3 regions of the Allobosea sp. 05L423 genome follow, and region 1 is predicted to be linked to each of the others. Evidence: predicted binding sites of a transcription regulator. Region 1 holds the regulator's gene; each other region holds the start of a gene.
What was found. The regulator LexA, encoded in region 1, represses DNA repair genes until DNA is damaged. The targets are predictions, from matches to a motif close to TGTTCNNNNTGTGTTCNG.
Positions count from the first base shown of each region.

Region 1 (2,262 bases):
CTCGTGCAGGAGGCGCTGACGCGGGCCGGCATGTCGCTCGGCTTCTGGAAGATCGCGATGCGGCCGGGCAAACCGATGATGACCGGCCGACTCGGCCGCATGGTCGTGGTCGGCTTGCCCGGAAACCCGGTCTCCTCGATCGTCTGCGGCCATCTCTTCGTCCTGCCGCTGATCGAGGCTCTGCTCGGCATTGGGGAGGCCGACCGCGACCGCAGCATCCCCGCCCGCCTCGGCCGTGACATGCCGGCCAATGACGAGCGCGAGGACTATCTGCGCTCGGAGCTCGCACTGAGGCCGGATGGCTGGGTGGCGACGCCCTTCGACCGGCAGGATTCCTCGATGCTCGGCACGCTGGCACGGGCGCAGGCATTGACGATCCGGCCTGCCCATGCCGCGCCGGCAAAAAAAGGCGACATCTGCCGCATCCTGCCGCTGCGCTAGATCACCGCTCATCCTGTCGGACGCGATCGTAGCGATCTGTATAGGGTTATCGCATCGGATCTGCCCGAAAAGTGGATTCCACTGTTCGCTTCGATGCCGGAGCCCGCTTGCGGAACACAAGTGGAACGCGTATGGTGTTCCTGCTTTGTTTCGAATCTAGCCTTCGAGAAGGCCGGCGGGGATCATGCTGACACGCAAGCAACACGAACTCCTGCGCTTCATCCAGGAACGCTTGCGTGAGAGCGGGGTGCCGCCCTCCTTCGACGAGATGAAGGATGCGCTCGATCTGCGCTCCAAGTCGGGCATTCACCGGCTGATCATGGCGCTGGAGGAGCGCGGATTCATCCGTCGCCTGCCCAACCGGGCGCGTGCGCTCGAGATCATCAAGATGCCCGACGGGCTCGGCGCCCCGCAGCAGCGGCAGCGTTTCAACCCTGCGGTCGTCCAGGGCGGCCTCGGCTCGCAGCCGAATCTCACCAAGCCACGCCCTGCGGCCGATGAGGACAGCCGCTCCTCCATCGCGATCCCGGTCATGGGCCGCATCGCCGCCGGCACGCCGATCTCGGCGATCCAGAACCGTAGCCACACCGTCTCGCTGCCGCCCGACATGCTCGGCTCCGGCGAGCATTACGCGCTGGAAGTGCGTGGTGACTCGATGGTCGAAGCCGGCATCCTCGACGGCGACACCGTCATCATCCGCAAGCAGGATTCGGCCAATACCGGCGACATCGTCGTGGCGCTGATCGATGACGAGGAAGCGACGCTCAAGCGACTGCGCAAGCGCGGCTCCTCGATCGCGCTCGAAGCCGCCAACCCCGCCTATGAGACGCGCGTGCTCGGGCCGGACCGGGTCAAGATCCAGGGCCGCCTCGTCAATCTGATGCGGCGCTACTGAAGGCGCTCGACCTCGGCTTCGCCGTCGGCGGAAGCCGGTGTCACACTCGGAGGCGCTGTCGAGGCTTGCGCAGGGCGCTGTTCACGGCGGCGGCTCCAAGGGCGGTCGGCAGCGTTCTGCTCCGAGACATGGCTGCTCCACCCCGATCCTGTTCGATAGAGCGAAGTCGCGCCGTCGCGCGATAACGCCATTCGCTCGATCAGCCGTGCCTTGCAGGTTCCGCTCCAGGGGATGGCCGTGACGACGAGGTCAGCTCGCATGCAGTCCTCGATAAGCCCCAACCTGTCGCGCGTGTAGGAGACGGTGCGCTGATCCGGCGTCCGTGCGACGCAGCCGAGCGCATCGCAGCTAATGCCGGCCCGCAGCGTCGGATCGTCCGGCGAACGGCGATCGCCATCAGCAGCGAGCCATTGCTGCAGCACGAAACGGCTCGGCTTGCCCGCAATCGCGAGGCGGCCATCCGGGCCCCGCACCGCCAGCCCCGAACCGTCGCGTTCGATCAGGATTTCCGGCCGCTCCGGCTTGCCGGCGATGGCCACGCCGAGCAGGAGCGGCAGCGCCGCCAGCCAGCGCCAGGGCGTGGTCCAGAGCGTCAGCCACAGCAGCGCCAGCACGAAGCAGGTCAGCACCGCCGGCCCGAAGGCTGCGATCATCACCGTGGAATGGTCGATGCTTGCGACCCAGTGCGCCACCTTGAGCACGACATCGGAAGCCAGCCCCATCAGCGCCCAGGCGGGCCAGTCCAGTCCGAAGGGGTAAGCCAGCACGCCGAAGACGGCCGCCGGCATGACGAAGAGCGAGACGAAGGGCAGCGCCATCGCATTGCCGAGCAGGCCGAAGGGATTGAAGGTCTGAAAATGATAGGCGCCGAAGGGCGCTGTCGCGGCCGTTGCCAGCAACGTGGTGACGACGATGCCGAGTGCCGC
Region 1 covers NZ_JBFTOA010000002.1:624,214-626,475, forward strand. Annotated here, with positions in the region: gene AC1DNE_RS07015 (molybdopterin molybdotransferase MoeA) at 1-441, shown strand, start outside; gene lexA (transcriptional repressor LexA) at 626-1,336, shown strand; gene AC1DNE_RS07025 (ComEC/Rec2 family competence protein) at 1,330-2,262, opposite strand, start outside.

Region 2 (2,262 bases), 320 kb from region 1:
CCCGAGGAAGAGCGCGTGGCGGTTGGCCGCGACATCGGCTGGCGCGCGCTTCTGCGCCTCCATCATGTTCTCGACGACGATGTGGCGGGCATTCTTCGGCAGGAAGGGCTCGGCGAAGCTGCGGGCAAAGGGGCTGACATGGATGAAGAGCGGCGCGCGCAGTCGATGCAGCGCCGCGTCCGAGCGCCATTGGCGCGCGACCCGGACGAGCTTGTGGCCATAGGAGGCGCGATCACAATTCCTGCCGATGCAGGACGCCGACAGCGGCTGGCGGTGGCAAGGTCTGCCGGCGCGGAAGTCGAAATAGCCGCCGACCGGACAGAACGAGAAATAGTCGTGCATGGTGATGGCGACCGGCAAGCCGCTCTCACCGGCGGCGGCGATGGCGGCCGGGCTGAACGCCTTGGTCCATTGATGCAGGTGGACGAGCGTTTCCCCGGGCGGCTGCCGGCGCAGCAGGGCGCCGAGCGCGTCATGCGCCTTTGCGTTCCAGATGCCCTGACGGGCGGCGGCGAGCCGGCTGCCGACCTTCCAGACCTCTTCGCCCTCGAACAGTGCCACCTCGATATTCGGGTGCTGCAGCCGCTCGGACACGGGACCGATCATGCAGGCGAAGACGATCCGGACGCCGGCCTCCGCGAGGCCACGCGCGCTTTCGATCGCAACCTTCGCCGCGCCGCCATTGACCGAACCAAAATCGCTGACGATGACGCAACGCATGTGCGGAAGGCCCCTCCGCCCTCAGGGGTAGGGCCAAAAGGTTGATATTTCTGCGCAGGCCGTCCGAGCGATCAGTAGAAATGCAGAGCGGCGAGCCCGGCCGCTGCGGCGATCGCTGCGCCCCACCACAGCCAGCGCGATAAGGCGCTTTCGGGCGCCGCTGAAAGGGAGCCGCCGACGACATCCTCATGGCCGAAGCATTCCCCCGCGAGGCGCGCCGTGCGCTGCAGACCCGCGATGCCCTTCACCGGCACTGACTGACGCGACGCCACGGTCTTCTCCCTCCCAGCCCGATCATAGCGCATTGCGATTCTCCGCATAGGCCCGATCGTGACACCGATCCTCGGTGGCGATGGTTAACGCAGGCTGAATGCCTCGGTTCCGGTGCTCTTCTGCCACGGCAACGTCACACGCAGATGACGACCGGTGCATGGCTCCAACGAGAGAGTTTCGATGTGTCGGGGAGCTGTCTATAAGCAGATCGGCTTAGGCGCGGCGCCCGGTGCCGCAACCGAGCCTGATCGAATGCCGGATCAAATAACCAAGTCGCACAATCCGTCCTTCATGCACTAGGATTGGGCGGAACGAATCAGGAAACATCAGGCAGTGATGGACGAGAACGGCGATCTTTTCGGCGGGGAGCCGGAGCGGCCTCGCGCGGCTGATCCCAAGCCGGAAGCGCGCTCGCCGGCCGCAGCTCCGAAGGCGCCGGCCGGTTCCGGCGCTGCGCCGCGCAACGGCACGCTTTCCGAGGCCGGCTATGACGCCTCAGCCATCGAAGTGCTGGAGGGACTGGAGCCGGTCCGGCGCCGGCCCGGCATGTATATCGGCGGCACCGACGAGCGCGCGCTGCACCACCTCTTCGCCGAGGTGATCGACAACGCCATGGACGAAGCGGTGGCGGGCCATGCCACCTTCATCGATGTCGAATTGTTCGAGGACGGCTCGATTGCCGTCACCGATAACGGCCGCGGCATTCCGGTCGATCCGCACCCGAAATTCCCCGGCAAATCGGCGCTCGAAGTCATCATGACGACGCTGCATGCCGGCGGAAAATTCGACTCCAAGGCCTATGAGACTTCGGGCGGCCTGCACGGCGTCGGCGTCTCCGTCGTCAATGCGCTGTCCGACCGGCTCGAGGTCGAGGTTGCGCGCGGCAAGACGCTCTATCGCCAGATCTTCTCGCGCGGCCTGCCGCAGGGACCGCTGGAGACGGTCGGCGCCGTCGCCAACCGGCGCGGCACCAAGGTGCGCTTCCATCCCGATGCACAGATCTTCGGCGAAGGCGCGCATTTCTCCCCGGCCCGCCTGTTCCGCATGGCGCGCTCGAAGGCCTATCTCTTCGGCGGCGTCGAGATCCGCTGGACCTGTGCGCCGTCGCTGCTGAAGCCGGAAGGCGATGTCGCGGCGGAGGCCGTGTTCCGCTTCCCCGGCGGCTTGCGCGACTATCTCGGCCGCGAGATCGAGGGCAAGGACCTGGTCGCCGAGCCGATCTTCTCGGGCAAGATCACCAAGGAAGGCAGCCATGGCTCGCTCGAATGG
Region 2 covers NZ_JBFTOA010000002.1:302,528-304,789, reverse strand. Annotated here, with positions in the region: gene AC1DNE_RS05480 (glycosyltransferase family 4 protein) at 1-720, opposite strand, end outside; gene AC1DNE_RS05475 (hypothetical protein) at 792-992, opposite strand; gene parE (DNA topoisomerase IV subunit B) at 1,330-2,262, shown strand, end outside.
Region 2: the regulator LexA is predicted to act here: its motif matches at 1,301-1,318, upstream of parE (DNA topoisomerase IV subunit B).

Region 3 (2,262 bases), on a different contig from region 1:
CACCTGCATCAGCCGGAACCAGTCGCGCTCGACGTCGGACATGAAGCCGTAGAGGCGGATGGCATCCTCGCGGACATGGGTCTCGATCGAGAGCGCCGCCGCCTCGCCCGGCTTGGGCAGGCGCTGCAGCGTGCGCGCCGAGCACTGCACGACATAGCCGACGCCTTGCACGTCGATGATAACGTGGTCCTCGCCATAGGAATCGATCAGGCCCTTGAGCTTGCCGATCATCGATATTCTCCGCCTGTCATCCCGGGCGACCGCAGGGAGACCCGGGATCCATGCCGGAGCGCCGCCGATAGAGGTTCAGGCATGGATCCCGGATCTCCGCTTCGCTGCGTCCGGGATGACCTGCGCGGTACGAGCCTCGCAAAAATTACCAGATGACAGCATGGCCCTCACGATGCCTTCAATTGCGCGACCAGCGCCTTCATGCCGCGATGCTGGGCATGACAGATCGCGACGGCGAGCGCGTCCGCCGCATCGGCGGAGCGGGTCTCGGCCTTGGGCAGGAGCACGCGGATCATTGCCTGCACCTGCTTCTTGTCGGCGTGGCCGACGCCGACCACCGTCTTCTTGACGAGATTGGCGGCGTATTCCGCCACGCTCAGGCCGGCCAGCGAGGGCACGACCAATGCGATGCCGCGCGCCTGGCCGAGCTTCAGCGCCGATTGCGGATCGCGATTGATGAAGGTCTCTTCCACGGCCGCCTCATGCGGGCGATGCGTGGCGATGATCTTGTGCAGTCCCTCGTGCAGCTGCCGCAGGCGCTCGCCCAAGGCGAGAGTGCCGTCGCTTTCTACGCAGCCGCAGGCGACGAAGGAGAGCTTGTTGCCTTCCGAGACGACGACGCCCCAGCCGGTCTTCCGGAGGCCGGGGTCGATGCCGATGATGCGAATCGCGGGTGCCATAACGTTGCCAAACTAGCGGGTGTTTCGGATTTGTCCCGCCCGGAACTTGGGCGGAGATGAATTCCGCTCATCGATCGCATCAAAAAGGAAAGTTGTTCTTGCCGCGCAGCGGCGGGCATGGTTCGCCGGATCAGCTTCTCCGACGCCGACGCCATGCCTTTCAGCCTCTCCGCCTTCATGCCCGGACTGACCTCAGACGGCATCGCCGTCCTGCTCGCCGCCACGCTGCTCGGCGGGCTGGTGCGCGGCTTCACCGGCTTCGGCTTCGCGATGGTATTCATGCCGCTGGCCTCGATGGTGCTCGGGCCGGTGGCGGCGCTGGGGCTGATCTGGTTCATCGACCTGCCCTTCGCCCTGCCGATCGCGGCGCGCAGCGCCAGGCGGGCCGAGTGGGGCGAAATCCTGCCGCTCCTGCTGACGGCGACGCTGGCGCTGCCGGCCGGCATCTGGCTTCTGACCTGGCTCGACCGCGAGACGATGCGCTGGCTGCTCGCCTCGCTGGTGCTGGTTGCGGTCGGTCTTATGGCCTCGGGCTGGCGCTATCACGGGCGCCCGACGATCCCGCTTTCGCTCGGGGTCGGCGCGCTGTCCGGACTTTTCAACGGCATGGCCTCTATCGGCGGCATGCCGCTGGCGGTGTTCTGGCTGGGTGCCCAGCGCAACGACCGGCACAAGACGCGGGCCAACATGCAGGCCTTCTTCGGCGTCTCGACGCTGATCAGCGGCGCGGTGCTGTGGTGGAAAGGCATTCTCATCTTCGGCGCGCTGCTGATGGCGGTGCCGCTCTTCGCGGTCTACGGCATCGGGCTCTGGGCCGGCACGCATGGCTTCCGGCTGGCCTCGGAGCAGAGCTTCCGGCGCGGCGCCTATCTGGTGATCTTCCTGAGTGCGCTGATCAGCCTGCCGCTCTGGGATGCGCTGATCGGGCGGTAATGCAAGCCGTCATGCTCGGGCTTGACCCGAGCATCTCGTGACCAGGAGGTGCCGCCGCGTTTTCCGGCATGAGATTCTCGGGTCTGCGCTTCGCTTCGCCCGAGAATGACGGCTGGCCGGGATCAGGCGCTGAGCTTGGCCATGATGTCGTCGGCAATCTCGAAATTGGCGAAGACGTTCTGGACGTCGTCGTCGTTGTCGAGCGCTTCCATCAGCTTCATCATCGATGCCGCCTTGTCTTCGTCGAGCGGGGCCGTCGTCGTCGGCCGCCAGACCGGCTTGGCCGAGGCGGGCGCGCCGAGCGAGGCTTCGAGCGCCTTGGAGACTTCGTTCAGCGCGTCGAAGGCGCAGGTGATGACATGGCCGTTCTCGTCCGAGGCGACATCGTCGGCGCCGGCTTCGATCGCGGCTTCCATCA
Region 3 covers NZ_JBFTOA010000011.1:60,108-62,369, reverse strand. Annotated here, with positions in the region: gene ruvA (Holliday junction branch migration protein RuvA) at 1-231, opposite strand, end outside; gene ruvC (crossover junction endodeoxyribonuclease RuvC) at 399-911, opposite strand; gene AC1DNE_RS20935 (sulfite exporter TauE/SafE family protein) at 1,029-1,844, shown strand; gene AC1DNE_RS20930 (YebC/PmpR family DNA-binding transcriptional regulator) at 1,967-2,262, opposite strand, start outside.
Region 3: the regulator LexA is predicted to act here: its motif matches at 932-949, upstream of ruvC (crossover junction endodeoxyribonuclease RuvC).